Regions from separate parts of the Coprobacillus sp. AF33-1AC genome, predicted to be linked through region 3. Evidence: predicted binding sites of a transcription regulator. Region 3 holds the regulator's gene; each other region holds the start of a gene.
The links. The regulator Rex, encoded in region 3, represses fermentation and respiration genes when NADH is low (regulators of the CRP and FNR family bind a similar motif). The targets are predictions, from matches to a motif close to GTGAANNNNTTCAC.
Positions count from the first base shown of each region.

Region 1: the regulator Rex is predicted to act here: its motif matches at 6,826-6,839, upstream of DWZ53_RS07465 (3-hydroxyacyl-CoA dehydrogenase).
Region 2: the regulator Rex is predicted to act here: its motif matches at 5,180-5,193, upstream of adhE (bifunctional acetaldehyde-CoA/alcohol dehydrogenase).

Region 1 covers NZ_QRQB01000018.1:20,035-30,652, forward strand. The annotation lists gene DWZ53_RS07445 (class I SAM-dependent rRNA methyltransferase) at 1-926, opposite strand, end outside; gene DWZ53_RS07450 (6-phosphofructokinase) at 1,018-2,085, opposite strand; gene ppk1 (polyphosphate kinase 1) at 2,097-4,136, opposite strand; gene DWZ53_RS07460 (glycoside hydrolase family 1 protein) at 4,255-5,733, opposite strand; gene DWZ53_RS07465 (3-hydroxyacyl-CoA dehydrogenase) at 5,845-6,792, opposite strand; gene DWZ53_RS07470 (YhgE/Pip domain-containing protein) at 6,915-9,341, opposite strand; gene DWZ53_RS07475 (Rrf2 family transcriptional regulator) at 9,498-9,929, shown strand; gene DWZ53_RS07480 (dicarboxylate/amino acid:cation symporter) at 9,978-10,618, opposite strand, start outside.
Region 2 covers NZ_QRQB01000009.1:16,471-27,088, forward strand. The annotation lists gene DWZ53_RS04750 (CTP synthase) at 1-577, opposite strand, end outside; gene DWZ53_RS04755 (HdeD family acid-resistance protein) at 1,038-2,285, opposite strand; gene adhE (bifunctional acetaldehyde-CoA/alcohol dehydrogenase) at 2,375-5,020, opposite strand; gene DWZ53_RS04765 (glycerophosphodiester phosphodiesterase) at 5,218-5,922, opposite strand; gene DWZ53_RS04770 (calcium/sodium antiporter) at 5,978-6,931, opposite strand; gene DWZ53_RS04775 (DUF5131 family protein) at 7,127-8,062, opposite strand; gene DWZ53_RS04780 (alkyl sulfatase dimerization domain-containing protein) at 8,067-9,299, opposite strand; gene DWZ53_RS04785 (hypothetical protein) at 9,365-9,793, opposite strand; gene DWZ53_RS04790 (methylated-DNA--[protein]-cysteine S-methyltransferase) at 9,858-10,370, shown strand; gene pfkB (1-phosphofructokinase) at 10,367-10,618, opposite strand, start outside.
Region 3 covers NZ_QRQB01000031.1:1,506-12,123, forward strand. The annotation lists gene DWZ53_RS09945 (ECF transporter S component) at 1-519, shown strand, start outside; gene DWZ53_RS09950 (DUF402 domain-containing protein) at 612-1,145, shown strand; gene tsaE (tRNA (adenosine(37)-N6)-threonylcarbamoyltransferase complex ATPase subunit type 1 TsaE) at 1,148-1,624, shown strand; gene tsaB (tRNA (adenosine(37)-N6)-threonylcarbamoyltransferase complex dimerization subunit type 1 TsaB) at 1,593-2,198, shown strand; gene rimI (ribosomal protein S18-alanine N-acetyltransferase) at 2,189-2,632, shown strand; gene tsaD (tRNA (adenosine(37)-N6)-threonylcarbamoyltransferase complex transferase subunit TsaD) at 2,634-3,656, shown strand; gene DWZ53_RS09975 (redox-sensing transcriptional repressor Rex) at 3,658-4,287, shown strand; gene asnS (asparagine--tRNA ligase) at 4,346-5,731, shown strand; gene DWZ53_RS09985 (metallophosphoesterase) at 5,830-7,308, shown strand; gene DWZ53_RS09990 (D-2-hydroxyacid dehydrogenase) at 7,295-8,677, shown strand; gene DWZ53_RS09995 (DEAD/DEAH box helicase) at 8,737-10,323, shown strand; gene ppdK (pyruvate, phosphate dikinase) at 10,502-10,618, shown strand, end outside.

The sequences.
Region 1 (10,618 bases), on a different contig from region 3:
GATTTAGTAAAAGCAGGTGGATCTAAAACAATGATATCGTATTGTCCTTGTTGACATTGATCTAAATAATCAAAAACATCTGCTTGAATAAATGACATTCTCTTTTCTAAATGATTTAGTTTAGCATTAGCTAAACCTTGATCTAAAGCTACTTGAGAAACATCTACAGCATCTACATGTTTCGCATTTCCTAAAGCTGCATTTAATGCAAATCCTCCAGTATGACTAAAACAGTCTAATACTGTTTTACCAAAAGCCATATTTCTTAATAAAACACGATTAGATTTTTGATCTAAGAAATAGCCTGTTTTTTGACCATTTTCTACATCTACATTTAATTTTAACCCATTTTCATTAATGATTGTTTTAGTGGGTACCGGTTGTTTCCAATACCCTTTATACATCTTTAATCCTTCTTTTTGACGTACTTGAATATCATTTCTTTCATAAATTCCTTTAACATCTTGACCATCTTCTCTTAATGTTTCTAATAATAAATCATAAATTTCATCTTTGATTTGTTCTAAACCATAAGAACTAATTTGACAAACTAAAATATCATTATATCGATCTACTGTAAGACCAGGTAACTGATCAGCTTCCCCAAATACTAAACGACAATTAGTTAAATTATCTTTTTCTACTGTTTTTCTAAAATCATAAGCTTTTTGTATTCTAGATTTAAAAAATTGATGATTAATAACTTCATTTTGATTTTTAGATAAAATACGTACTGTAATATGACTTTCCTTAGATAAAAAACCTGTTCCCATATAACGATTTGATGTTGTCATAATATCAACTAAGATCCCATTTTCTAAACTTTCATCAACAATAGCGTTATTTTTATACATCCACATTTGACCTTTATCAAGCCATTTTTCCCCTTCAGGACTTAAATATACAATTGGATACTCTCTTTTCATATGATTACCTACTTTCTATGCGCACCTATTCTAACAAATAATAAATCTTAATTCAATGATACAAAAAAGAAGTTATTTTTCATAACCTCTTTTAACCAAATGAAACACCCATTAACTTAGCCCCTGTTACCACTTCGCCTTCAGGATCAACATATTTTAATTTACCTGCACTTTGAGCTAAAGGAATCGCCTTCACTTCTGTTTTATCTAAAACAACCAGCTTACCAAAATCTTGATTTAAAACAAGTCTTGCTCCTTCAATACCAAAGCGTGTTGCCATTAAACGATCATAACTGCTAGGTTGTCCACCACGTTGAACATGTCCTGCAAGCGATACACGAATCTCATTATCAAAATAACCTTCTAATTCTTTAGCTACTTCATAAGCCACCGACATCCCATTTCGACTCGCTACCTTAGCTTTATATTTCTTTTTAGTAAGAAGACTATCTTCTTTACTAATAGCGCCTTCAGCACAGGCAATCACAGCATAATTTTGACCCTTTTTTTGTCTTTCTTTAATTGCTTTTACAATTCCTTTTATATCATAAGGTATCTCTGGCAATAAGATAACATCTGCACCTGATGCTAATCCGGAAGCTAAACAAATATGACCAACTCGATGTCCCATAATTTCAACAACAAAAATACGGTCATGGCTTTTAGCTGTGGTTTGGATTTCATCTAAATATTGACTAGCAACATTAACAGCACTTTGAAAACCAAAGGTATAATCTGTTCCCCATGTATCATTATCAATTGTTTTAGGTAAACCAATCACATTAAGTCCTTCTTGAGCTAACATATTGGCTGATTTTAAAGAACCATTCCCCCCTAAAACCACTAAACAATCTAATTTAAGTTTATTATATGTTTTTTTCATCGCTTCCACTTTGTCAAAGCCATCTTCAATGACTCTCATTTTTTTAAAAGGACAACGCGAAGTTCCTAAAATTGTTCCTCCAAGATTAAGAATATCTTCAAAATCTTCTTCTTTCATCTTTTTATATTGTCCTAACATCAGTCCTTTATAACCTTTTAAAAAACCAATAATTTCAATATCTTTACTTTGACGATAAAGTGTTTTTGCTAGGCCACGCATTGTTGCATTAAGTGCTTGGCAATCACCACCACTTGTTAAGATTCCAACTTTCATCATCTCATTCCTTCCTACTTTACTTCATTTTTGAAAAAATATTCTTGGCTGTTCATCAATGCTTTTTTATTCTTTACACGTTTATATTTTCCATCACTTTCTAACTGTGATGCTTTAACATTGTCTGACAACATAATATTAAACATATTGAGTAACATCTTTTTAAGTTTTGTATCAAGAACTGGCGCTGCTACTTCTACTCTTCTTTCTAGATTACGCGTCATTAAATCTGCTGAAGAAATATAAACCTTTGGATCATCTTTACCAAATATGTAAATACGTGAATGTTCAAGATAGCGTCCAACAATAGAAATAACATGAATATTTTCAGTATATCCTTCTACACCTGGAATTAAACAACATATTCCTCTTACAATCATATCAATCTTAACGCCAGCTTGACTGGCTTCAATTAATTTATCTATCATTTTACGACTTGTAAGAGCATTACATTTAAAACCTATATAAGCTTCTTTACCTTCTTTAGCTAAAGCAATTTGTTCATCTATATGCACAAATATTTTAGAAATCATACAATGAGGCGCAACCATTAATAAATCAGTATGATTTTCAGTTTCTCCAAGACTTAAATGATTAAATACACCATTAATTTCTTCACCAATTTCTTGGTTTGCTGTCATTAATGATAAATCAGTATAAAGTTTAGATGTTTTTTCATTATAATTACCAGTACCAATTTGGCTAATGTATTTTACACTACCTTCTGTTTTATAAGTAATTAAACACAATTTAGAATGAACCTTTAATCCATCTAATCCATAAATAACACGACATCCTGCTTCTTCTAATCGTTTAGACCAATCAATATTATTTTCTTCATCAAATCGTGCTCTTAACTCTACTAAAACAACCACTTCTTTTCCATTTTCTGCTGCTTTTATTAATGATTTAACAATTTTAGAATTTTTAGCAACACGATATAAAGTCATTTTAATACTTGCTACATTAGCATCATGACTGGCTTCATCTAATAATCTTAAAAATGGTGACATAGATTCAAATGGATAACAAAGTAATAAATCATGTTTTAATATTTGTTTAATCATCGGAACTCTATTATCTACTATTGAACTATTTCTTGATTCAAGACGTTTATAGAACATTTCAGGATGGATATATTTTAAATGATCTCTTAATTCACTAATAAAGCCAAAATCTAACGGTGCTTCACTTTCAAACACTTGATTTTTCTTTAAATTTAAGAAATTCATTAACATCAATACTTCAACATCCTCTAATCCTGATGACATTTCTAAACGTACCGGACATAATTTACGTCTTTGTTTAATTAAAGTTTCCATCATTTCACGATAATCTTCATGTCCTTCTAATGAATGATCATCCTCATCAATATCTGCACTTCTCGTTACCCTAATGAGTCCTTTACTTTTTACAGTGTATTTAGAAAAAATATGGGAAACAAAATGTAAAATAATATCTTCTACTAAAATAAATTTTCCTGGTTGACTAGGCACTGGTATGAGTCTTTCATCCATCGCATTAGAACATGAAACAATCCCCATTTTACGTTTACCTTTTTTAGATTCAAGACGAACAACAGCATACATCTCACGATTATTAATAAATGGAAATGGTTGTCTTTTTGATATAACTTGAGGAGATATTAAAGGTAAAATTTCTCTTTCAAAGTAATCTTGAAAATAGCGACGATCTTCTTTACTCGTAATATCTTTATATTTTAAAACACTCATTCCTGATTCACTAAGTTGATTCATGGTTCTTTGATAAATACGATCTTTTTTCTTATTTAAATAAGCTACTCTTTTAAAACATGCTTTTAATTGTTCTTCACCTGTCATCCCTGTTTTGTTATCCCTAGTATCAGGATAAAACAACATTTGATCATAAAGTGATCCTATTCTTACCATAAAAAATTCATCTAAATTCGTTTGATAAATAGAAATAAAACTTAATTTTTCTGCTAAAGGAACACCTCGATCCTTTGCCTGCATTAATACACGATCATTAAACTTTAACCATGATAATTCTCTATTTTCTTTGCAATTATTCATTCGTATTCCCCCCTATGATTCTATTATACACTTTTATTGCCAAAATAGATTATATAACATCTGGTATTATGTGAACTATCAAGATTGTGTAAAGAAAAGGACTTATTTTAATAAGTCCCTATTTAAGTAATATTTCTCCATTAGATTCAATAATTTCTTTATAACAAGAATAAGAATCTTTTAATTTTCTTTCTAAAGTTCCATGACCATCATTAAAACGATCAACATAAACAAAACCATAACGTTTTTTCATTTCACCCGTACCGGCTGAAACAACATCAATAGGTCCCCAATATAAATATCCACGACAATCTACGCCATCTTCAATAGCTGCATGAACATTTTTAATATGTTCTTCAATATAATGAACTCTAAATTCATCATGAATATGTCCTTGTTCATCTAAATTTTCATCTAAACCAACACCATTTTCAACAATATATAATGGTAAATGATAACGATCATATAATACATTTAAAGTATAACGAAGACCTACAGGATCTACTGCCCATCCCCAAGGTTGAGGTGCTTTATCTTTTAGATATGGATTATCTCTACATGTAAGACCACCTGTATCCACTTTTAAATTCACTTCACGATCATAAGTTGTAGAACGATAATAACTAAATGATAAGAAATCTACTGTATTTTCTTTAATAAGTCTTAATTCTTCATCACTAAAGCTAACTGTTACTTGATCTTCTTTCCATACTTTCTTTAAATAAGTTGGTACAATACCTAAACAGAATGGATCGGCCATATAAAAGATATTCATTCTTTGCGTATCTAATGTTCCTACTACATTTAAAGGATCACAGTTATAAGGATAAGTTGCAACAGAAGAAGCTGTCATCATACATCCAATTTGATTATTTGGATCAATTTCATGACCAACTTGTACTGTTTTAGCATTAGCAACTAATATATTATGATAAGCATCCCATTGATCTTGTTTAGTTGTTGAACCAATAGGATCATTTGGATCTTGAGGATCTTTGATAGTAAGAACACCACCAGCTACTAACGGCATTCTAAATAAAGCATTCACTTCATTAAAAGTAAGCCATAATTTAACTTTACCTTTATAACGATTAAATACTGTTGTTACATAACGTAACCAGAATTCAATCATTTTAGGATTAGACCATCCACCATATTCAGTCATCAAATGTAATGGTGTTTCATAATGAGATAATGTAATAATTGGTTCCATTCCAAGTTCATTCATACAATCAAACATATCATCATAATAAGCTAATCCAGCTTCATTAGGTTCAGTTTCATCACCATTAGGAAAGATTCTTCCCCATGCAATAGAAGTTCTAAAACTATTAAATCCCATCCCTTTCATTAATTTTAAATCTTCACGATAACGATGATATCCATCAACAGCATCATGAGATAAATATACTTTATCTGGATTTAATGCCATTTCATATTTTTTCTTCGTTTCATTCCATTTAATACCAGGATCTTTAGACATAATTCCTACTAAAACATCTGTCACATTAGGTTGTTTACCATCTTCTAGCCATGCTCCTTCATATTGATTAGCAGCAATAGCTCCACCCCATAAAAAATTCTTTGGAAAACTCATAACTCTACCTCCATCTTTTCTAAAAAGTATTATAGCACTTGAATATCACCATAGATGTAGCTTTCATTTTTTGAAAAAAAGCATCATTAAGATAACTTAATGATGCCTATATTATTTATATTTATAGAACCCTTCTCCTGAAGCCATTCCTAGTTTTCCTTCATCTATATATTTCTTTAACATTTTAGCCATTCCTTTAAAATTATAAGGAGCTAAAAATGATGGAACCTTTAAGTACATAGAAACAATATTATAAGCTGTTGTTAAACCTACCGTATCTAAGATTTGGAATGGTCCTTTAGGTGCTCCTGTACCTAATGTCCATGCTTGATCAATACTTTGAGGATCACTAATACCATTAACATATAAATCCATTCCTGAAAACAATAAAGGAACTAACATAGAATTTAATAAATAACCTGATTTTTCTTTCTTTACTGGTAAAGGAATCATACGTATCGCTTTAGCAAATTCCATGATTTCATCAAAATACTTTTGTTCAGTTTGTTTTTGTGCCATAACTTCTGTCATATTATTTTTCCAAATACTATTAGCAAAATGTAAAGATAAATATTTGTGAGGACGTTTTGTATACTTAGCAAACTTAGATGGCAACAATGTTGAAGAATTTGTCACAATAATTGTTTTTTCTGGTAACATATCTGCCATCTTTTTATAAATAGCTGTTTTTTGTTCAACATTCTCTGCCATTGATTCGATAATCAAATCTGCATCACTAACTGCTTTTTGTAAATCTAATTCTAGCTTAATTGAATCATAAGCATGATTTGCTTTTTCAATGCATTTATCAAAATCAAAGTCATCATAATCACTAATTCCCATTGCCCAATTTTGAGAAGTCTTCCCTTCATCACTATTCATTAAAGCAATTGTTTCATGATAAACTTCTTTTAAATGATCTAATTTAGGTTGACACCTACCAATACTCCCTTCACTTCTTAGCCATATTGTCACATCAAATCCACAATAAGCTGCCTGATAGGCAATTTGGCTTCCTAACACGCCACCACCAATAACGACTACTTTTTTTATATTCATAATTTATTCCTCCTACTTTTATCTTATCATTTTGTGAAATATTTAACAAAACATTAATCATAAATCAATTTGAACTTCATAACAAAAAAAGGTCTAAATCTTTCGATTTAGACCTTCATTTTTTATTCATGTGATTTTGTTCCATTTACTTCTTCAAATACTTGAGGGAAAACATGTTTGTTTTCTTTATTTTTGAATTTGAAGTAAACAACTGTTAACACTGAACATACAACGATAATTCCTACAAAGACAGCAATTTCAGCTGATAATGAAGGATTTGTCATACTAATCACTTTTCTGAATCCATCAACACTATATGTGTAAGGAACAAATTTATGAATGACTTTATAAATCATAGGTCCAGTTTCTAATGGATAAGTACCAGCAGAACCACCTAAGTTAACAATCATAAATACTAATAATAAGAAGTCGCCAATATAACCTGTAGTTAAACTTAATAAGATAACAAGTGACATAAATGCAGCCGATACTAATATCGCAAGTAAATATGTCATTCCTAAATTAACAGGTTCAAATCCATTGATCAATCTTAAAGCTGTAACCATGATAATTGCAGCTAATGTAGAAACTGTATACATAACAGTTGCTTTGCTTGCCCAATATTTTAAAGCATCTTCTGCTTTTTTAATACCATGTCTTAATGGATACATTAACGCAAATGCTAAACATGTTACATATAATCCAACTGACATCATATATGGAGCCATAGCATGACCATTATTTTCTACTTTAGAAATTTCTTTGTGTTTTGTATCAACTGGTGCAGCAACCATATCTGTAGTCTTGTTTGTAGAATCAATCTTACTTTCTTCAGCTCCAGATTTTAATGCATCATTTAATGTTGTTACACCATCTGCAGCAGTAGTAATACCTTCACCTAAAGTATCAGAACCAGCAGCTAACTTACCAGCACCATCACTAATTTGACCGGCACCATCAGCTAATTGATTAGCACCACTCATCAAAGTTCCATTGTTACTTACAAGTGTTGAAGTACCAGCATTTAAAGTAGACATTGCCTCATTAAGTGCTTTGTTATTGTTTGTAAGTGTTGTTAAGCCGTTTGAAATTTGTCCAACAGCAGTAACATAATTATTTACCCCTGTTAATAATCCTTCTTTTTTATCTGTTAACCCAGTGCTAACTTGGCTTAATCCATTATCAACTAATTTACTTGCCTGAATTAAACCGACATTTTTTTGATCGTTAACTGGATCAGCCGATACTTTTGTTAAAGCTTGTTGAATACCAGCTACTCCTTGTGCAGAAGCTAAAGATTTCTTAGATAACTCATTTACTTTTGTTGCTAAGTTGTCTGTTGTATTTAGTAACCCTGGCTTTTCAGAATTTCCTTCTTCACCCAATAAACTTTCATTAATTACATTAGAATATTGAAGAGAACCTGCTAATGCCGTGTATTCATTAATATCAATTTTCCCACTGGCATATAATTGATCAATAATTTTTTTGGAACTGGCATTAGTTTGATTTGAACTAGTTGCTGCTCCTTTTAACTGTTGAGTGCTTGTTTTAATTGTTGGCAATGTTACATTTTCAAAAGTACTTGCCTCTTTACTAAGAGCAGTCAATTCTTCTTGGCTAGGTACTCCTGCTGCTTCAATAGTTGCAGACAATGTTTCTAGCCCTTGTGTTAAAGAACTATTAACTCCTTGTACTTGTTGTACACCTTCAGTTAATTTTTTAACTCCATTAACTAAATCTTGACTTTTAGAATTAAGTTGACTTGCACCATCAGATGCTGTTTTTGTATAATTAGTATATTCGCCAACTTTATCTTTTAATTGATAGACACCGTTGTTAACAGTAACAACACCATCTGTGTAATCTTTTAAACCCTTTGTTAAAGTATTTGTACCATCTTTAAATGTTAAAGAGCTACTCGCTAATACTTTTAAGTTATCACTGATTGTTTTATTTCCGTCTTTTAATTGAGACATCCCATCAGATAATTGTTGAGTACCATCACTGGCTTCAGCAAATCCATCAGACATTGTACCAATTGACGTAAAAATTGTTTCAGCATAAGTTTTTGTTACTGAAGAAGAAACCTCAGCTTTAATTTTGGCGATAGCTGAATCGTCCATTTTTGATGCAACATAGTTTGTTCCAGGATTTGTTGTATACTTCAAAATCATCTTTTGAGGTTCCTTATCCAACAAAGTTGTCGCATTTTTTGAGAAATTACTTGGAATCGTAATGACCATGTAATAATCGCCATCTTTTAATCCTGACATTGCTTTCTTTTGACTAACGAAGTGGAAGTCTAAAGAATCATTATCTTTTAACTTATTGACAAGTTCTTTACCAACGTTAAGATTCTTATCGTTGTAAACAACTGCCTTATCTTCGTTAACAACAGCAACAGGAAGATCTCCACTGTTTCCATATGGATCCCACATAGAACCTAAAAAGACAACAGTGTAAATACTAGGAATAGCGATTAAAGCAACTAATACTATTTTGATCCAAGTATTGTGAAAAATATTTTTCCACTCTTGCTTAATCATAAATATCCTTCTTTCTATATACTTTGTCTATAGACATTTTACATCTATGGATATATAATGTCTATAGTGTATTATAAATTATTCATTATAAATGTCAATAATCTTGATACAAAAATTAACTTTTTTGATAAAATAAACAAAAGGGATGAAAAGGAAATGAAAATAAGAAAAAGTTTTGAACAAGCAATATGTATTCTATTGCTTATTGGGACACATGACGGTCCTTTAAAAAGTCATGAATTAAGTCAAATATTAGATGTATCTGATTCTTATTTAAAGAAAGTAACAAGACAACTCGTAGTAGCTGGTCTCATTACTTCTAAAGCAAGCAAATTAGGTGGTTTTGTTTTAAATAAAAAAATGGATGATATTTCCTTCTTTGATATCTTTGAAGCCATTGAAGGAAAAGAAAAATTTATTCAAACAACACATCTAGTAGATAAAGTATTTGATCCTGCTTTTAATGTAAAACAAACAGAAAGTGTGATCATGAATTATTTAAATGATGCTGAATATCAATATAAATCAAAATTAAAAGAGATTAACTTAGCTGAAATTACTAAGTTTGCTCATAAAGGTATAATATAAAATGGACACCATATCATATGATGTCCATTTTATATTATGTATAAGTCATTAACTGTTATAGATATCTTCGTCAAACATATTTTCTTTTTTAGCCACAATAACCGAGGTTGAAGAATCCCCCACAACATTCAATGATGTCACTAACATTTCAATAGGTCGATTAATTGCTAGAATCAATGAATAAGCTAAAAGTGCTGCATCATTGGTATATCCCATTCCTGTTAAAATCGTAAATAAGATGACGGCTCCTGCTCCCGGTGCTGCCGGTGTACCAACAGAAGCAATTAATGCAAGTATTGCGATAATAGCCATCGAAGTAAAAGACACTTTATATCCCGAACTTACAGCAATAAACATTGCTGCAATCACTTGCATAATAGCTGTTCCATCCATATTAATCGTCATCCCTAATGGTAAAGTAAAGGATGCGATTTCTTCATGAACTCCTAATTCTTCTACTGTTGTTTTCTTGTTTAAAGGAAGTGTAGCAGCAGAAGATGATGTTGAAAAACCAAATACGGCTACTTTAGCAGCTTTCTTCATAAATGGACGAGGATCAACATGAGCCATCGTCATTAAATAAATTGGATAAGCAATAAATAAATAAGCAAATAAAGCAAAAACAACGGAAACAACATATGCTAAGGCTGGTTTTAATGAATCAACACCATAAATAGCAAATGTTCTTG
Region 2 (10,618 bases), on a different contig from region 3:
GTGTAGGTTTTGTTTTAACTTCATGACTTGCTCCAATATAAGGAAGTAATGTTGTATGAATATATAATGTATTTTCATATCCTAAATCTAAGCGTACTTGTCTAATAGCTTCAATAAAAGGTAAACTTTCAATATCCCCAGTTGTTCCGCCAATTTCAGTAATAATAATATCAGCATTACTACTTGAAGCTGCTGCATAAATTTTAGCTTTAATTTCATTAGTGATATGAGGTACAACCTGTACAGTAGCTCCTAAATAATCACCATGTCTTTCTTTAGAAATAACATTACTGTAAATTCTTCCTGTAGTAATGGAAGAATTTCTGTTTAATTGTTCATCAATAAAACGTTCATAGTGTCCTAAATCCAAATCAGTTTCTGCACCATCACTGGTAACAAAAACTTCACCATGTTGATAAGGAGACATTGTTCCCGGATCAACATTAATATAAGGATCTAACTTTTGCATAAATACTTTTAATCCACGTTGTTTTAAAATACGACCTAAAGATGCTGCTGTTAATCCTTTACCAAGGCCCGAAACAACACCACCAGTAACAAAAATATACTTTGCCATGTTCTCTCTCCTTTATATCTATAAAATAAAAAACGCCTTCCTACGGAAGACATCTATTTGCCCTTTCTTATTCTATCAATTTTATTTTATAATTGCAATAAGAATATATTATTTTGAGAATTTTTTTAAAACAAAAGAGAGTACGGGGAATACTCTCTTTCATGCATAGATCATTTCTTGGGGAAGAGGGGGTGATCTATGCTTTTATTATTATATTATCTTGTCTTAAACGACATTGTTCATAATAAAGTACATTTGTGAACTCTTTATGAACCTCTAGTATATTATCATAATTAGCATGTCTATGCAACCCTTATTTGTAAAAAAAAGAAAGCTTTTTTAGCTTTCATTTTTTTCGAGTATAGACTAATTTTTTGGGAGAGGGGTATCTATACTCAATATTATATTGTCTTTATCTGACATGTTTATAATACTCAATTTATATGAATTATATATGAACTTATGTTAACTTATAAATTTTTTTATTAACAACAAGACCACTTTCTTTTTGATATTCCTTTTCCAAATAATCTTGGTAAGTTCCAGGTGCAATAATTCCATTCATATCAATCACATCACTCCCGGTTTTACCAATAATCTCATCAGCAAGCAACACACAATTTGTTCCCATCACAAAATAAGTTTTAAACTTGCCCGATTTGAATTTGTAAAACTGCGCTCCTGTTTTCAAATACAACCTACTGGCGTAATCTTCTTTTTTATTTGGATCTTTGTAGGATAAAGGATACCATTGATAAGTATTATTCATTAAATCATTTATTTTACTTTTAACATTTTGTAATTGCTTTTCAGTTAAACAAAGTCCATAACCGAATATTGTCTTATGACTTTCTTCCATACAAAACTTTAAATAATCCTCTTTTTTATTAACTGTAAATAAAACACCATCCCCTATCGCTTCAAATAATCTTTGTGAAAGAAAATCATAATTACCATAAGAATAAACTGTTCCTTCAAAGCATAAATCAACATGACCCATTGTACCAAAACCATCAGGCGTCACATGTATGAAGATTTCCATATTGATTTTTTTTGAATCTTCATATTTCTTAACTTGATCAACAATTAAATGATCATTGACTAACTTTAACATTTGCATTGGTACAATAGCAGCAAGAAATATAGGTAAAGGGATCCGAATACGTCTTTTTAAACTGTCTTTTTTTGATGTCGGAATAACTGTAAAAATCCCATCTAACAAATAATTAACGCCTAAAAGAAATGCATATCCTCCAATTAAAAACATCGCTAATTGGGCATCAAAATACTGCTTATCAATTAACACTATCCCACCATAAATAAAAAATATTGCCAACAAACAAATAAATAACCTTCTTTTAACACGATTACGACGATAATTTAAATAAGAAATAAAATATATAATTCCCAAAATAATAAAATAGAATGAAAAAGCAATTGAAACGATCATCATTGGTAATGCTTGAATAAAAATAAAGATCATCCCAATTAGGATAAATAAAATACATTGCATTATTTCAATCTTGTTTAATCCTTTATCAAACATTTTATTTATTAAATGAATCCCATTTTCAATTAAAACAATCCCCAGAAAAATAAATAGCCATTTTAAAAAAAGAGTTTGTTTAATCATCGCTAATAATCCTAATGATATCAATGCCAGTCCTAATAACACGTCAATCAGTCCTTTATATAAACGTCTTTCCATGATGATGCCTCCTTTCCTATATTATGCCATTTCCTTTTAAAAGAGAAAAGAAAAAGTCGGCATTGCCGACTTTTCATTATAAACAATGATTATTTATCAAATTTGTTTTTATAATCATAGATTTTGCGTAAGATATCTTCCATATCTTTAACCATTGGCATTCTTGGGTTTGCAGGAGTACATTGATCTTCATATGCATTCATAGCAATTCTGTGAATTGATTCTTCCCAAGCAGCTTTATCAATACCTTGTGATTGAATGTTAGAAGCTAAATGAACTTTATGACATAATTCTTCACAAGCATCAGCGAACATTTCAACACCTTCAGCAGGAGTTTTTGGATTTAATCCGATTAATTGAGCTAATTCCATGAATTTAACATCTGCTTTATAGTTATCGATTTTTGGCCAGATAGCTAATTTAGTTGGGATAGTTCCGTTATATCTAATTACGTGTGGTAATAAGATACCGTTTGTTCTACCATGAGGTACATGCCATTCTCCACCGATCTTATGAGCTAATGAGTGGTTCATTCCTAAGAATGCGTTAGCGAATGCCATACCTGCGATACATGCAGCATTGTGCATTTTTTCTCTAGCTAATGGAGTTCCTTTAGTAACTGATTCTTCTAAGTAATCAAATACTAATTTAACAGCTTGTTTAGCCCATCCATCAGTATAATCAGAAGCTAATAATGAAACATAAGCTTCAACAGCATGAGTTAATACGTCGATACCAGTATCAGCAGCAACTGAAGCAGGTAATGACATAACGAATTCTGGGTCTACGATTGCAACTGTTGGAGTTAAAGCGTAGTCAGTTAATGGATATTTTTTATTGCATGAAGTATCAGTAATTACTGCGAATGGAGTAACTTCTGAACCTGTTCCTGAAGTAGTTGGAATACAGATCATTTTTGCTTTTTTACCTAATTCAGGGAATTTGAATGCACGTTTTCTAATATCCATGAATTTTTGTTTAATATCATCGAAACATACTTCTGGATGTTCGTATAATAACCACATTACTTTAGCAGCATCCATTGAAGATCCACCACCTAAAGCGATGATTGTATCTGGTTGGAATTTGTTCATTAAAGCTAAACCAGCTTGAACTGTGTCGAAAGATGGATCTGGTTCAACATCGAAGAATAATTCGATATCAACTTTGTTACGTCTTCTTCTGATAACGTCTTCAATCTTTTCAACATAACCAAGACTATACATACCTCTGTCTGTAATAATCATGGCTTTTTCCATTTTTTTCATATCTCTTAAATATCTAATTGAATTTCTTTCAAAGTAGATTTTTGGAGGAAGTTTAACCCATTGCATATTGTTATTACGTCTCCCTATTCTCTTAATATTGATTAAGTTTACAGCACTTACGTTGTTTGATACTGAGTTGTGTCCGTAAGAACCGCAACCTAAAGTTAATGAAGGTAAGAATGCGTTATAAACTGAACCGATTCCACCGAATGTTGATGGTGCATTTTCGATAATACGGATAGCTTTACATCTATGTCCAAATCTTTTAGTTAATTCATGATCTTGAGTATGAATTGCAGCAGAGTGACCTAAACCGTTGAATTCTACCATTTGAGCAGCTTTTTCAATACCATCATCAGTTGATGAAGCTTTTAAGATAGCTAATACTGGAGATAATTTTTCTCTAGTTAATGGTTCATTAGGTCCAACTTCTTTACATTCAGCACAAATGATTTGTGTTTCAGCAGGAACATTGATTCCAGCTTGTTCTGCAATCCAAGTTGCAGGTTTACCAACAACGTTTGGATTTAATTTAGCAGTGTTTACTTGATCACTGTATGCTTCTGCACCAAACATGAATTTTTCAAGTTTAGCTTTTTCTTCTTTATTTACAAAATAAACATGGAATCTTTTGATTTCTTTCATGAAGTCATTATAGATTTCATGATCAACGATAGCAGCTTGTTCTGAAGCACAGATCATACCATTATCGAATGATTTTGATAATACGATATCGTTAACAGCTCTGTTTAAAACACAAGTTTTTTCAACATAAGCTGGAACGTTACCAGCACCTACACCTAATGCAGGTTTTCCACATGAGTATGCAGCGTTAACCATTGCGTTACCACCAGTAGCTAAGATAGTAGCAACACCTGGATGTTTCATTAATGCACTTGTTGCATACATTGATTTAATATCTAACCATTGGATACAGTTTTCAGGTGCACCAGCAGCAACAGCAGCATCTCTAATTACGATAGCAGCTTGTTTAGAACATTCATGTGCACTTGGATGGAATGAGAAGATAATTGGGTTTCTAGTCTTTAATGCGATTAAAGATTTGAAAATAACTGTTGAAGTTGGGTTAGTTGTTGGAACGATACCACAAACAACACCTACTGGTTCAGCAATTTCAGTAATTCCTGTTAAAGGATCTTCATTGATGATACCAACAGTTTTTAAATGACGTAAGTTGTTAGTTACATATTCACAAGCGAATAAGTTTTTAACAGCTTTGTCTTCAAATACACCACGTCCAGTTTCTTTAACTGCAGCTTCAGCTAAAATACCATGGTGATCTAATCCAGCTACTGAACATTTTGCTACGATGTAGTCAACTTGTTCTTGAGTGAATTCTTCAAATTTAGATAAAGCAACCAAGGCTTTATTTACAAGATCGTCAACATGAGCATCTGTTTCTGCTTCAGTTGGCGCAGCTTGTTGTACAGGTTTTTTTTCTGCCATTTTGTTTCCTCCATATATTTGTGAAATATTTAATTTGTTTCCGGATTTATATTACCTTAAACCATTAAAAAAAACAAGCATATTTGTAAGTTTTTTTCGTTAAGACCGTCTTAAAATTCGGTGATGAAAGCGCTAACCCTTGCGCCATTATTCATGTTTGTGAAATTTTTAATTTAGTCCTTTTTTTTACTTTATTTTTACAAAATATCAACACTTTGAAAAAAGCGATTAGCAATCGCAGCGTGAAGCAGATGTTCTAGGAAATATTCAAAACGAAAACGGTTCTTCACTGTCCATGTATTAAGATCTAAATTGTGCATTTTAAATTCAGCAATTTCATCTTCATTTAAGAAATCTTCACGAGGATGACCGTTTAGATGATATTGAAAACAGAGTTGCTTATTCTTTTGATAATCATCTTCAAACAAATAACCTAAATATAATGATTCATCTATTTCTTTTAATTTAAGCAAAGAGGGTAAATAAAAGCTTGAAAACATCACTTGTTTTAACATTCCTTTATCTTTAACCATTTGATAGACTTCTTCCTCTATACCTTGATAATGAATTTTATCGGTTTTCAATTCAATATTTAAAATCACATCTTTCCCCTTAGCTAAATCTAAGAGTTCTTCTAATAAAGGAATTTTTTCATCAAAATCTTTAAATTTATAATTAAATCTAAATTGACATAATTCTTCATAAGTATAGTCTTTAATATATCCTTGACCATTACTGGTACGATTGATTTTTTCATCATGGCATAAAACAAGTTGACCATCTTTAGTTTTATGAACATCGGTTTCAATGCCATTAAATCCCTTTTTTATTGCTTCTAAAAAAGCCTTCATTGTATTTTCTGGATATTGATCACTATATCCTCGATGAGCTAAAAGTAACATTAAAAAAACACCTTCCTTCGTTCTTTATTTTACTACGAAGAAAAGTGTTTTAAAACTATAAAATACTAATGAAATAAGCCATATATCCTACCAACATCACAATCGCTCCTATCTTTCTTAAACGATAGTTTTTATTGATAAAAACAAAGAATAAAACCATCGCTGCAATCGCAACTAAACCATCAATGATAAAAGAACTTTTAAAAGTAATTGGAGTAGGTGAAACTAAAGCCGTTGTTCCTAATACAAATAAAATATTAAAAATATTACTTCCTACAATATTACCCACACTTAAATCATCTTTTCCCTTTAATCCGGCAGTAACTGAAGTAATCAATTCTGGTAAAGATGTTCCAAAGGCGACAATTGTAAGACCAATAATTCTTTGTGAAATACCTAATGCTTTTGCTATATTGGTTGCTGCATCAATTGTAACTTGACTTCCAATAACAATCGCTGCCATTCCTAAAATAAGCATTAAAATCAAACGTAATGCTGTATCTTTCTCCGTTAATTCTTCTACTTCATCTAAAGATGTCTCTTCACCTTTTTTTGTTAAACGATATAAATAGAATAAGAATAATAGAAAGCATGCCCATAAAATAAGTCCATCAGCAAAATCAATACTATTACCATTCATTCCTAATACAATCAATAATCCTGTAATTACAATTACAAAAGGTATTTCATACTTATATGTATTCTTTTTAACCCTAAGCGAAGTAATACATCCTGTAATACCTAAAATCAATAAAACATTCATAATGTTACTACCAATTACATTACCTACAGCTAAATCACTACTTCCTTTAATGGCTGATGTAATAGAAATAGCAGCTTCAGGAGCACTTGTTCCAAATGCCACAATCGTAAGACCAATAACTATTTGGGGAATATGAAATTTCAAAGCAACTTTACTGGCTCCTTCTACAAATACATCTGCCCCTTTCATCAACAATATAAAACCAACAATTAATAACACGACTTGTACTAACATTCCACCAATCATAACTTTCCTCCTTACTAAAAAAGACAAGACTTTATTTCATTATAAAAAAATGAAATAAAGGTCTTGTCTATCACTCTGTGATGATTTACACCCGGTTACAATGTAACGAGATGACGAATGTAAATACGCTTGATGCGCGACTACTCCCCTTTAATACAACCTCATTCTAACAACTTCATCTAGAAAATGCAATCATTATTTCCATTTAATAGAATAAAGAAAAGAGAAGTGATCGACTTGATCCATTTGTTCTTTTAAAATAATTGATTCTTGACAACGTCCACAATCACTGCATCCATCACAAATCAGTCTTGATCCACAATTTAAACAATGTTGACGGTAATGGGGTTGATAAGTTTCTTGTTCAAATAAAGTATTTTCTTGAATTAAATGATAGACTGTTGGTTTACCAATATGTTGCATCTTAGACTTAAAAGCCAAAGAAGCTTGTTGTTTTTTAGATGGAATATGATATCTTTTATTATCTTTAATATAATAAGTTCCTGTTTCAATAAAACAAAACTTAATATCTTGTTTTTTTGCTTGATAAAACAAAGATTCTACCCATTCATGATGACAAGGACGACAACCACCATAGTTTTCACCACCTACGAAAATTTGTTCAATTTGTCCTTGCTTTAAATATTTTGTTACATCAATAGCCCCTATTAACGGTGCACACATGATTCCTTTATGTTTAGCAGGAATATCAAGTAAAATTGGAATTCTGATATCAGCTTGTCTTTGATTTTCACATGTTACATTTAAAATGACATGATCATATCCTTCATCCCAATCATCCGGCAAGCACTCTTTTATGCGTTCAGGACGCTTAGTTAAAATATAAAAGATAACATCTCTTCTTTGACTTATCATCTGCCATACTTCTTTTCGCCATTGATCTGCTTCCTCTAAAAAGAAATCAGATGTCATACAAACTCTTATTACCTCACCACTTTTAATTTTATAATCACCATTTTTATCTCTAGCTATTAAATAATTAAAATTTTGTGTTTTATAAATATAATGACCATCTTGGTTACGCTTTTGATCTAAATAATACATATAACAATTTTGGCAACCCTCACTGATCTTTTTACACCCATGCCAAGGGTTATAAATATCATGCATGAGCTTAATCCTTATTTATTTCTTTTGCACAAGAAATAAGATAATGTCTTGCATTAACACTTTTAACTTGTCGAGCACGTTGAAGTAAACATTCTTTTTTTAATTCCGGTTCATCAACCAACTCTAATAACTGTAAAGCCATTTGATAGTTTTTTAAAGTCATTAATTCTTTAATCCGCTGATTTAGTTTTTCTTTACCAATCAAAGTCAAAAGTTCATGATCATAATCCGATTGCTTAACTGGTAATAAGTGAACAGGATTGCCATCAAACCACCCTACATAACCAACATAAACACTCTTTACAGCCCATTCTACCATTCCATAATATTCTTGTAAGTAGGGTGAATGAGAAAGTTTATCAGGCAACTTCACTTCTGCTACTGTTTCTTGTAAAGTTAATCCCTGATTCATACATTGTAATGTGTGAAATAAAATATATTCAATTGCTTCTTTTTCATCGCCCACTCTTTTTTCAATCAAATCATGACCGATAATAGGATCGGTATGTCCAGGCAAAAGTGCTTTTGATGGAAAAGAAAGAATTAATTCTAAAGATTCAATCCATGTTGCTAGATTACGATATTGAGTTCCTCTAATTGCATATAAAGCTGGAAAAACACCATAATAATTATCTCCCGTACAAATGACCTGATCATCTTTTAGCCAAATACATATTTGATCATCTGTTTCACCTGGGGCACGATACATCGCTAAGGCAACACCATCAATAACTCTTTCTACTTTATTTTCTTGATATATTGTTGTTGGTTGCATAAATTCATAACAGCCATGACCCGTAGTTTTTCCTTCACGAATACCTATTCCTTGAAAGATAGCCTCCTCATCATTAAGATTGTAACCATGTTGATAACTTCCTCTTTTATTTAAAATATCATTTAATCGATCATAATACTTGAGTGGTTGTTTTATTGGCGTAAATGCAATAATCTCAGTTACTGTATTTTTAAAAGTACCTGCTCCACCTCGATGATCAGGATGACCATGAGTATAAATTAATGTTTTTACAGGTTTATCTGTTATTTTCTTTAAATCATTTAATAGATCTTGGGCATATTCATTCGTATCTAAAGTATCAATTAAGATAACCGATGTATCCCCTATAATAGCCGTGGCATTACTGTGTCCATAAGATTTAAAGTAATAAATTCTTTCATTAATTTTTATACATTCTTTTTGATATGATTTTTCACAAAATAATTTCATTTCTTGTTCCATTATTTTTACCTCATATTCATTATAAAAGAATTTATAAAAACAAAAAAGTAGGCACTTTTTAGTAACTATAAATATTGATTAAGTTGTTTCATCATTTTTTCTTCAAGATGAATAATTTGTTTCGTTATTTCTTTGACTTCATGACTTGCTTGTTGATATTGGTTTAAATAGCGATATAAAGACTTAATTCCCATATGACATCCATCACTGATCAATTCCGCAATCGTTTGATCTGATTCATGCATTGCTATTTTCATATTCATTTTTAACCAAGACATTCCTTTTGCCATCATAGGTGGTTCTTTACCATCATCATGATTTTGATTGAGTAAATTTTGTACTCTTCTTTTTAATTGAAAATGTTCATTTTTTGCATCAATTAATTCATGCTTTAATTTTTCATCTTCAATTACATCTAAAACTTCATCTATAGAGTCTTGAGCCATCTTTAAGCCAGCATCACATTCCCTAAGTAATTTTATTGTATCGTCCATTGTATTCTCCTTTACATTCATATTCTTAGCCATCTATAATGAATATATACAAGAAGGTGAAATCATGTTATATCGTACTTTATATCCATCTCCTTTAGGAACAATGATCCTGATCAGTGATGAAGCATCCTTAAAAGGGGCGTGGTTTAAAAATCAAAAATATGAACAAGCAAAAATAAATAATAGCGAAATCAAAGATATGCCCAATTCCATTTTAAACCAAACTATAAATTGGTTAGATCGTTATTTCAATCAAGAAAAACCTTCTATAAAAGAACTTCCTCTAGACCCTATAGGAACACCCTTTCAAAAAGAAGTTTGGCACATTCTTTGTCATATTCCTTATGGTACCACCTTAACATATGGAATGATTGCTGATATGATTAATCAAAAAACAGGAAAAAAGTTAGGTGGTCAACCTGTTGGTCAAGCCGTAGGTCATAATCCTATTTCTATTATTATTCCTTGTCATCGTGTTATTGGTTCTAACGGCAGCCTAACTGGATATGCTGGTGGCATTGACAAAAAAATAAAACTCCTTCAATTAGAAGGAGTTCATCTTGAAAACATAGCTTAGCTATGTTTTTTTACTTGTAATTGTTGGTAAACTTCGTTAATTAAATCAGCTTGTGCTAAATCTTCACTAAAAGCTGTTGCGCCTCCACAAGCACTTCCTAATTTTAAAGCTTCACTATAATCATGATGTTTTAAATATCCAGCCAAGAAACCAGCTACCATACTATCACCACTACCTACACTATTAAGGAGTTTTCCTTTAGCCCCAGCACAGTAATAAACATGTTGATCTTCACTCACTAATAAAGC
Region 3 (10,618 bases):
AAAAAAGAATTTGAATTAAGTACGAGAACCATGACTTATATGGCAATTTTCGCGGCATTACAAATTGTACTTGAGTATTGTACAAAAATTTATGAAATGCCAAAGGGAGGAAATATTGCTTTTTCATTGGTTCCAATTTTTTTATGTAGCTATTTAATGAATTGGAAATACGGTGTTGTTGTTTCTTTAGTAAGTTTAGGTGTACAATTTGCTTTGGGACTTGCTGTATTTTATGGTCCTTTATCAGTTATTTTTGATTACATTATTCCAATGGTATTAGTTGGTATGACAGGACTGATTCCTTTAGCACACTATAAACAATATGAAATTCCTGTAGGAATCATTGTGATGTGTGTGTTAAAAACAATTAGCCATTTACTTGCAGGGTGGTATGCTTTTGCAACACCATTAAAAGGAAATCTTACATATAATTTACCATACAATATAGGAACACTTATTGTTTGTTTTATATTATTTATGATTTTATATCCAAGATTAAAAAAAACTGTTCGTTTCTAAAATACTCTTATTAATAAGAGTATTTTTTTATGTCTTTCATTCAATTTTAAATTTGTGTATAATGATAATGTTATTAAGGAGATTAGAAGTATATGGATAATACTATCGTAGGAAAAAAAGTACTGATACATAGTTACAAACATGATGGTAGTATTCACCGTTGTTGGTCTAAAGGTCTTGTATTAGAAGAAACGGATGACCATTTTATTGTTATTAATAATAGAACATTAGTAACGGAATCTGATGGAAGAATGTGGCATACAAGAGAACCGGCTATTTGGTATTTACCTAAAAATAAATGGTATAATGTCATTTGTATGATTAGAAAAACAGGTGTTTATTATTATTGTAATATTGCTTCACCTGCATTATATGATGGCGAAGCATTAAAATATATTGATTATGATTTAGATTTAAAGGTGTTTCCAGATCATAATTATCGTATTCTAGATGAAGAAGAATATCGTCAACATGCTAGAATGATGGGATATAGTGAACGATTAGATGAAATTTTATGGAAACAACTAGATGTTTTAATTGAAGTTGCTAAAGCACAAAAAGGACCATTTAGTGAATCATTTACTAAAGATTGGTATCATTTTTATCAAGATTTAAAAGAGGGATAAATATGAAAGCAAAAATAAAATTAGATTGTCAAGAAGATACAATTTCTTTAGGAAAAATAATTGGTAAGTTAGTTAAAGCACATAGTTTAATTACTTTAAGTGGTGATTTAGGTGCTGGTAAAACAACTCTAACAAAAGGAATTGGACAAGGATTGGGAATCAAAAGAGTTATTAATTCACCAACTTTTACTATTTTAAAACAATATCAAGGACGTTTAAATTTATCACATTTTGATGTCTATCGTCTTGAAGGACAAGATGATGAATTAGGTTTTGAGGAGATTTTTGATAGTGATGATGTATGTGTTGTCGAATGGTCACAATTTATTGAAAATATTTTACCTCATGAACGTTTAGAAATTATTTTGAATCATGAAGAAAATGGACGTACATGTATTATGCATCCAATTGGTCAAAGATATGAAGAATTGGTAAAGGAGATAATAAATGAAAACAATTGTAATGGATACATCGAATAAATATCTTGTTATTGCATTGTATGATCAAGGACAATGTTTAGATGTAATTCAAGAAGAGGGAAATCGACGTCAGTCAGAATATGCTATTGTTTATTTGGGAAAACTTTTAAATCGTCATCATTTAAAGGTAAAAGATTTTGGCGAAATGATCATAACAATTGGTCCTGGTTCTTATACTGGTGTACGTGTTGCTTTAACAATTGCTAAGACATTAGCTACAACTACATCTATAAAGATTAAAACAATTTCTTCTTTAAAAGCTTATGCAGGATATGATGAAGTAATAAGTGTATTGGATGCTAGAAGTCATAAAGTGTTTGTGGGTGTTTATCAAAATGGTCATGATTTAATTAAAGAAAAGATGATTGATATTGATGAATTTGATCAGTTAATGCAATTATATCCAAATTTTAAGGTTGTAGGAGATTGCGATTTAGTTAATCAAGTGCAAAGTGAAGTTAATTTAGCACAAAATATGTATCAATTAGCTAAAAGTGAGTCTTATGTAGAAGATATTGATAATTTAGTACCTGTTTATTTAAAATCAGTAGAGGCTAAAAAAATATGCAAATAAGAAAAATGAAAGTGGATGATCTTGATGAAGTTACTTATTTAGAACAACTATTATTTTCATCACCGTGGTCTAAAGAGGACTTTATTTATGAAATAAATACGAATCCTTTTGGACATTATGTTGTTATTGAAAATGAAAAACAAATTGTTGGTTATTTAGGAATGTGGCTAATGGGAGATCAAAGTCAAATTACAACAATTGGAGTAAATCAAGAAATGCAAGGACAAGGCTATGGAAGTCAATTAATGCAGTATGCCATTGATTTAACTTGTCAAAGAAAATATCATAATATTAATTTAGAAGTGCGTGTATCTAACATGGGTGCTATTCATTTATACGAAAAATATGGTTTCAAAAATGTAGCGTTACGAAAAAATTATTATGAAGATACACACGAAGATGCTTATTTAATGATTAAGGAAATGGAGGTATAGTATGTCACTATTGTTAGCTATAGAATCAAGTTGTGATGAAATGGCTATGGCTGTACTTAAAGATCAAAGAGAATTTTTAAGTAGTGTTGTTGCCAGTCAAATTGATATTCATGCAATGTACGGAGGCGTTGTGCCAGAAATTGCAAGTCGTAAACATGTAGAATGTGTTTCGCTTGTGTTGAAGGAAACTTTACAACAGGCTCATGTTACAATGGAACAGATTGATGCGATTTGTGTTACTAAAGGTCCGGGGCTTGTAGGATCATTGCATATTGGATTACAAGTTGCTAAGACTTTAGCATTAGCCTTTGATAAACCGCTTATAGGAGTTCATCATATTGCAGGACATATTTATGCCAATAATTATGAAAAAGATATTGTTTATCCGGCACTATGTTTAGTTGTGAGTGGCGGACATACAGAGTTAGTTTATATGAAAAGTCCTTTTTCATTTGAAGTGATTGGGGAAACACTTGATGATGCGGTTGGTGAGGCATACGATAAGGTTGGTAGAGTTTTAGGACTTCCTTATCCAGGAGGACCAATTATAGATCAATTAGCCTTTCAAGGTAAACCACAATATACTTTGCCAAAGCCATTAGATGATGATAGTTATAATTTCAGTTTTAGTGGATTAAAATCAGCAGTCATTAATTTGGCACATAATATGACACAAAGGCATGAAGAAATGAATCATGAAAACTTGGCTTATAGTTTTCAAAATGTTGTTGTTGATGTTTTAGTAAATAAAACAATAAAGGCTGCTAAAGAATATCACGTTAAAGAAATTATGCTTGCTGGTGGGGCAAGTGCAAATAAAGGTTTAAGACAAAAAATTAAAGAAGAAGTTGACAAGATGCCAGGGGTGATACTTTCATTGCCACCAATGTCATGTTGTACAGATAATGCAATGATGATTGCTTTAGCAGGGAAAGTTATGTATGATCATCATTTGTTTAGTGATTTGTCATTGGGGATTAAACCTCATCTTGATTTAGAATTAGAATCGATTGAGGAGGAATAATATGGATAAAAAGATTTCAAAAGCAACAATGTCACGTTTTCCGGTTTATTTAAAAGCTTTAAGAAAAATGCAACATGAAGGAAAAGAAACGTGTTTGTCAAGTGAATTATATGAAACAACTGGAATTCAAGATACAACTATAAGACGAGACTTTACATATCTTTCAAAGACAGACAATTTTGGAAGACGCGGTAAAGGATATGATGTTAAACATCTTATTGATGGTTTAAGTGAAGTGCTTGGATTAGGTCTTGAAGAACCTATTATTTTAATTGGGGTTGGTAATTTAGGAAGTGCTATTTTAAAATATAATCGTTGGCAATATACAGTTGGTAAAATTGTGTGTGGCTATGATATGGATAAAAATAAGGAAGGGGAAAGATTTGGTGTTAAATTAAATCATATTGATGATTTAGAAGCTACTTTTCCTAAAGATTGTAAAATTGCAATTTTAGCTATATCAGAAAATGTGCAAAATACAGTAGATCGCCTTATGGATTTAGGTATTAAAGGAATTGTGGATTTTACACATAGTCATTTTACAGTACGACCAGGAGTAGAGGTACAAACGGTTGATGTTGTTGTAGCAATACAAGAATTAATTATAAAAATGCATTCAAATGATCAATAATGATTGATAAAGTGTGATTAATGTATATAATTAGTAGATAAGTTATAGGAGGGGACATATGTTTGAATTTATTACAGTAAGAGAATTATTTGAAATGTTTCTTGATGGTGATCAATCTCAATTAGAAGGAATTGAGTATGTTGAACTTCAAGGATGGGTTCGTACAAATAGAAATAATGGAAAAGTTGGTTTTATTGCTTTAAATGATGGAACTTATTTTAGAAATTTACAAGTTGTTTATATAGAAGAAGGGTTAGATAATTATCAAGAAGTGGCACATATTTCGACTGGTAGTGCTATTAAAGTTCTAGGTAAATTAAAATTAACACCTGAAGGAAAACAACCATTTGAAGTAGAAGCAACACAAGTTACAATTGAAGGAACTTGTGATGAAGATTTCCCATTACAAAAGAAAAGACATTCTTTTGAATATATGAGAGAAATACCACATTTAAGACCAAGAGCAAATACGTTCTATGCAATTTATCGTGTACGATCAGTATTATCAATGGCTATTCATGAATTTTTCCAAAATCAAGGATTTGTTTATGTTCATACACCAATTATTACTTCTAATGATGGTGAAGGTGCCGGAGAAATGTTTAGAGCAACGACAATTGATAATACAGAATTTGATAAGGATTTCTTTGGAAAGGAAGCATACTTAACAGTAACTGGGCAATTACATGTTGAAGCTTTTTGTATGGCATTTAGAGATGTTTATACATTTGGTCCTGCATTCCGTGCAGAAAATTCAAATACATCAAGACATGCAAGTGAATTTTGGATGATTGAACCTGAAATTGCTTTCGCTGATTTAGAAGATGATATGGATTTAATTGAAGATATGGTTAAATTCTGTATTGATTATGTATTAGAAAATGCTCCGGAAGAAATGAAATTCTTTGAATCAATGATTGATAAAGAATGTATTAAACGTATTAGTCATGTAAGAGATAGTGAATTTAAACGTATGACTTATACAGAAGCTATTGAATACTTAGAAAAAGCTGATGTTAAATTTGAAAATCCGGTATCATGGGGTATGGATTTAAATTCAGAACATGAACGTTATATTTGTGAAAAAATAGTAGGTGGTCCCGTCTTTTTAACAGATTATCCAAAAGAAATTAAAGCATTCTATATGCGTTTAAATGATGATGGAAAAACTGTTGCTGCTTGTGATTTACTTGTACCAGGAATTGGGGAATTAGTAGGTGGTTCTCAACGTGAAGAAAGATATGATGTTTTAGAAAAGATAATGGATGAAAAAGGAATGGCTAAAGAAGGACTACAATGGTATATGGATTTACGACGCTTTGGTGGATGTAAACATGCAGGATTTGGTCTAGGATTCGATCGTTTCTTAATGTATTTAACAGGAATGCAAAATATTAGAGATGTTGAACCATTCCCAAGAACACCTAGAAACCTTAAATTTTAATAGTTGAAGATAACATTGTTATCTTCTTTTTTATTCAGTTATAGAAAATAGGTTATCTAAAAAGTGAGATGGTGTATAATGTTTAAAGAGGTGAGAATATGAACTCATTAGATCTTTTAAATATTTATTATAATTTTATTTTTAATTACAATGAAATTTCATATAATCGTGCTTATGAAGATTTCCACACAACAGAATGTTTGAAAAAGTGGTTACAATCTTTTAATATTAATTTAAGTTTTTTCAATCAAGTAGATAATGAAAATTGGCAAATGTTTAAAAGGGCAAAATCATTAAAAAATGCTGATTTTTTATTTAAAACTGATTATGATCAGGAGTATAAATCTTTTTATCAAAAAGAAATAAGAAAATATCAAGTTGCTTTCTTACCGGCAATAGGGGATGAATTGTCAAAAAAAATAATTGATCGAAATTATGCATTAAAATATCAAAATGACTCTATCAGAGTTTTTTGTATTGATAAATTGGTTAAAAATAATGATTTTTCATTTTATGGACCTTTTCAATTGTTTTTAAATGCTTTGTTTCAAATTGATAATTGGCCGGGTATTTTTGTATTCAAAGAGCATTTATGGAATTTTATTCCTGTGAAAGATGAAAATGATATTCAAAATGTGTTTAAAAGAATTGAAAATCATACTATTTTTGATGACTTTAATTTTAATCATAATGATGGTTACTTCGTTCAGTTAAGTGATTTACACCTAGGAACAAAAAAGACGAATGAGGGAGTTGAGGTACTAAATGAAAGTTTAGATGAACTCTATCAACATTTGTATAGCCAACACCAAATAAAATATTTGATTACTGGTGATTTGATGAATTCACCAAATCGTAAGAATATGTATTTAGCTTCACAATTTATGAACCGTTTAAAAAAACAATATCATGGTGATGTAACATTTGTACTAGGAAATCATGATGTTATTGTTCATGGGTTAAATATTTTTAAAAAGCAAAAAGCAAAAGTTGTTGCTTATTTACTTGGTGAAAATATTAAGGTTTTAGAGCAAGAAAAAATAATAATTATTAAAATTGATTCAACCTCTGAAGGTAATTTGGCTCGTGGCAAAGTTGGTAAAATTAAATTAGATGAAATAGAGGAAGAATTAGCTTCAATTGAAAATTTAGATCAGTATACTTTGATAGCTATGATGCATCATCATTTAATTCCTATTAAAAAAGATGATTTTTTAAAGATTAAATGGAATGAAAAATTATTTATGGGTAAGCTGATGGATAGTTCAAAAGCTCTTGTTGATGCTAAAGAAGTTATTGAGTGGCTAGATGGGCATGGTGTTGATTATGTTTTCCACGGTCATAAGCATATTCCTTATGTAGGATTATTGAATTCTATGTATATTATTGCAGGAGGATCATCGTGTGGGGGCGGTGCTAAAGAAAGTAAGAGTAGATATTTAAGTTATAATGTATTAAAATACGATTATTCAACAAATAGATTTAAATACTGCTTTATTTTTTATGATGACTTAACCAAGCAAGAACGTCATCGTGTTAAAGTGAATTTTTTAGGAGGAAATTATGAAACTAGTTGATAAAATGAAAGATGAAAAATTAGGTACTGCACTACTTTATAACTTTACTAAAGGATATGGACATGTGCCAATGGATGTATATGATATTGTGTTACCTTTATTATTTGATGATTCTTTTAGAAAACATATTCAAGAAGCTTCATCTTTTGAAGAATGCTTACAAATGTGTCAAAGTGAAAATGCTCAGTTTTTTCAAAATATTCTTACTGATTATCAGGAAAGTAAAGAAATGACATCCAGAGCTCTAGGTATTTGCCTTTTAAATCAATATTTACGCTTTGAAGTTGAAGATGCACAAATGAAAGGAATTGCTAATGAAAGCAGTATTCTTGATCTAAATGAGGCAATTCGTTTAGGAGAAGAATTAAAAGGAAAAAATATAGATGAAATTTTAAAGTCTTTAAAAAAAAAGAAAATGAAAATAGTTTTTCTCGATAGAGAAACTGTAGGTCATGATTTAGATTTTCAGGAATTAATGGATTTAGGTGAAGTTTATATTTATGATCAAACAAAGAGAGAAGATATTGTATCAAGAATTCATGATGCACATATTGTCATTACTAATAAGCACATTTTAAATGAAGAAGTATTAAAACAAGCACCTTTGGTAGAACTTATATGTGTGACAGCAACAGGATACAATAATATTGATATTGATTATTGTCATCAACATCAAATTACTGTATGTAATGTGCAAGGCTATTCAACAAATAGTGTTGCTCAACATACGTTTGCACTATTACTAGATTTGTATGAAAAAAATCATTATTATCATAACTACGTTTCATCTGGGCAATATAGTTCTTCATCTTTGTTTACTCATTTTGAACAGCCATTCTATGAACTTGAGGGAAAAACATGGGGAATTGTTGGACTAGGTAACATTGGTAAAAAAGTTGCTCAAATCGCCAAAACATTTGGTTGCCATGTTGTTTATTATTCAACAAGTGGAAAGAATAATTCTAGTGAATACCAAAAAGTAGATTTTGATACTTTATTAAGTACATGTGATATTATTACAATTCATGCTCCTCTTAATAAGCAGACACATCATTTATTTAATAAAGAAGCCTTTGCTAAAATGAAAAAAACAAGTTATTTAATTAATGTTGGTCGTGGACCGATTATTAATGAAAATGATTTATATGAAGCTTTAAAAAATGATGTTATTGCAGGAGCAGGGTTAGATGTATTTGAACAAGAACCAATGGGTAAAGATAATCCTTTATTGGCAATTCAAAATCCAACAAAATTACTCATGACACCACATATTGCATGGGCGACTCAAGAAGCAAGAGCACGTTGTATTAAAGAAGTAATTGAAAATATTAAAGCTTATCAAATAAATAAACCAAGAAATGTATGCTAAACATACATTTTTTTCTTTTTTTGTGTTATACTTCATGAGCGTTAAGAAAAGGAGAAAGAATGGAAAACTTATTTGAAAAATTAGGATTAAGTCAAGATGTATTAAAAGCAATTAAGAATATGGGATTTGTTAAACCATCGCCAATTCAAGAAAAAGCAATACCTGAAGTATTAGGTGGTCATGATATCATTGGACAAGCTCAAACTGGAACAGGAAAAACATTAGCTTTTGGAAGTGCAATTTTATCAAAAATCAATGAATCACATGATTTACCCCAAGCATTGATTATTTCACCAACTCGTGAATTAGCAATGCAAATCAACGAAGAAATAAAAAGAATTGGGAAATATAAAGAATTAACTTATGTATGTGTTTATGGCGGAAGTGAAATTGAAAAACAAATTAAAATAATAAAAAAAGGCGTTGATGTGGTTATTGGTACACCTGGACGCATTATGGATTTAATGCGTAGAAAAGTATTAAAATTACAGGCTGTAGATTATGTTGTTTTAGATGAAGCGGATGAGATGTTAAAAATGGGCTTTGTTGAAGATGTTGAAACAATATTAGAAAAAACAAACTCTCATCGTCAAACTGTTTTGTTTTCAGCTACAATGCCTCAAGGAATTAAAAAAATTGCTAAAAAATATATGAAAGAAGACTATCAACATATAGCCATTAAACAAAAAACACAAACAGCGACAACAGTTAAACAATATTATTATGAGGTAAAAGAAAAAGACCGTTTTGAAACACTTTGTCGTTTAATAGATGTTTCACAGGTTCAAACAGGTATTATTTTTTGCCGAACTAAAAGAAGTGTTGATGAAGTTGTAGAACTGATGCAAAAGGCTAACTATAGTGTAGAAGCGATGCATGGTGACTTAAATCAAAATCATAGAATGAACACATTAAGGAAATTAAAAACAGGGGCTATTCAGTTTTTAGTAGCGACTGATGTCGCCGCAAGGGGAATTGATGTTGAAAATGTAAGTCATGTTATTAATTATGGATTACCTCAAGAAGTAGAAGCATATGTTCATCGTATTGGTCGTACTGGTAGAGCTAATAAAAAAGGGATTGCTTATACTATTATTTCTCCTCGTGATCATTCATTTTTAAAGCAAATTGAAAAAGAAACACACTCTACTATTGAAAAAGGAGTGATTCCTACATTAACAGAAATAAAAATGAACAAAGTAAATCGTATTTTATCACAAGCAGAAGATGAAATATTTCAAGGACATCATAAAAAGTTTAAATCTATTGTAAATGAAATTGATGAAACGATGCTCCCGGATTTTACAGCTGCCTTAATTCAACTTGTCTATCACCAACAAACAGGATATGCCTATACTAAAGAAACAATTACTACACCTAGAAAAAAGAAAAAGGGAGCAAGTGAAGGTTTTGTAAGATTATTTGTCACTGCAGGAACGATGGATAAAGTAAAAAAAGGGGATATTATTGATTTCTTTGTAGAAAAGGCAAATGTTAATCGAGAGGATATTCAAGGAATTGATATAAAAAGAAAATTTACTTTTGTCAATATTAGAGAAAATCAAATTGAAAAGGTTTTACGAAATTGTCAAAAAGAAAAAATACATAATCGACGTATTGAAATAGAAGTTGCTAATCAAAAATAAAGTGTCTCTAAACAAATAAAGACACTTTATTTTTATTTAATTAAAAGTCTGCTAAAAAGGTATATATTAAGCAGATTATTTTCATATCTTTGGAAAAGAAAATGATGATTTAACTTGAATGTAAACGCTAACAAGTATATAATTAATTTATGAGTTATTTCTAAGGAGGATTAGTTTAATGAAGAAATACGTTTATATGTTTAGTGAAGGTAATGAAATGATGCGTGATCTTCTTGGAGGTAAAGGAGCAAACTTAGCTCAAATGGTAAATTTAGGTTTACCTGTACCACAAGGG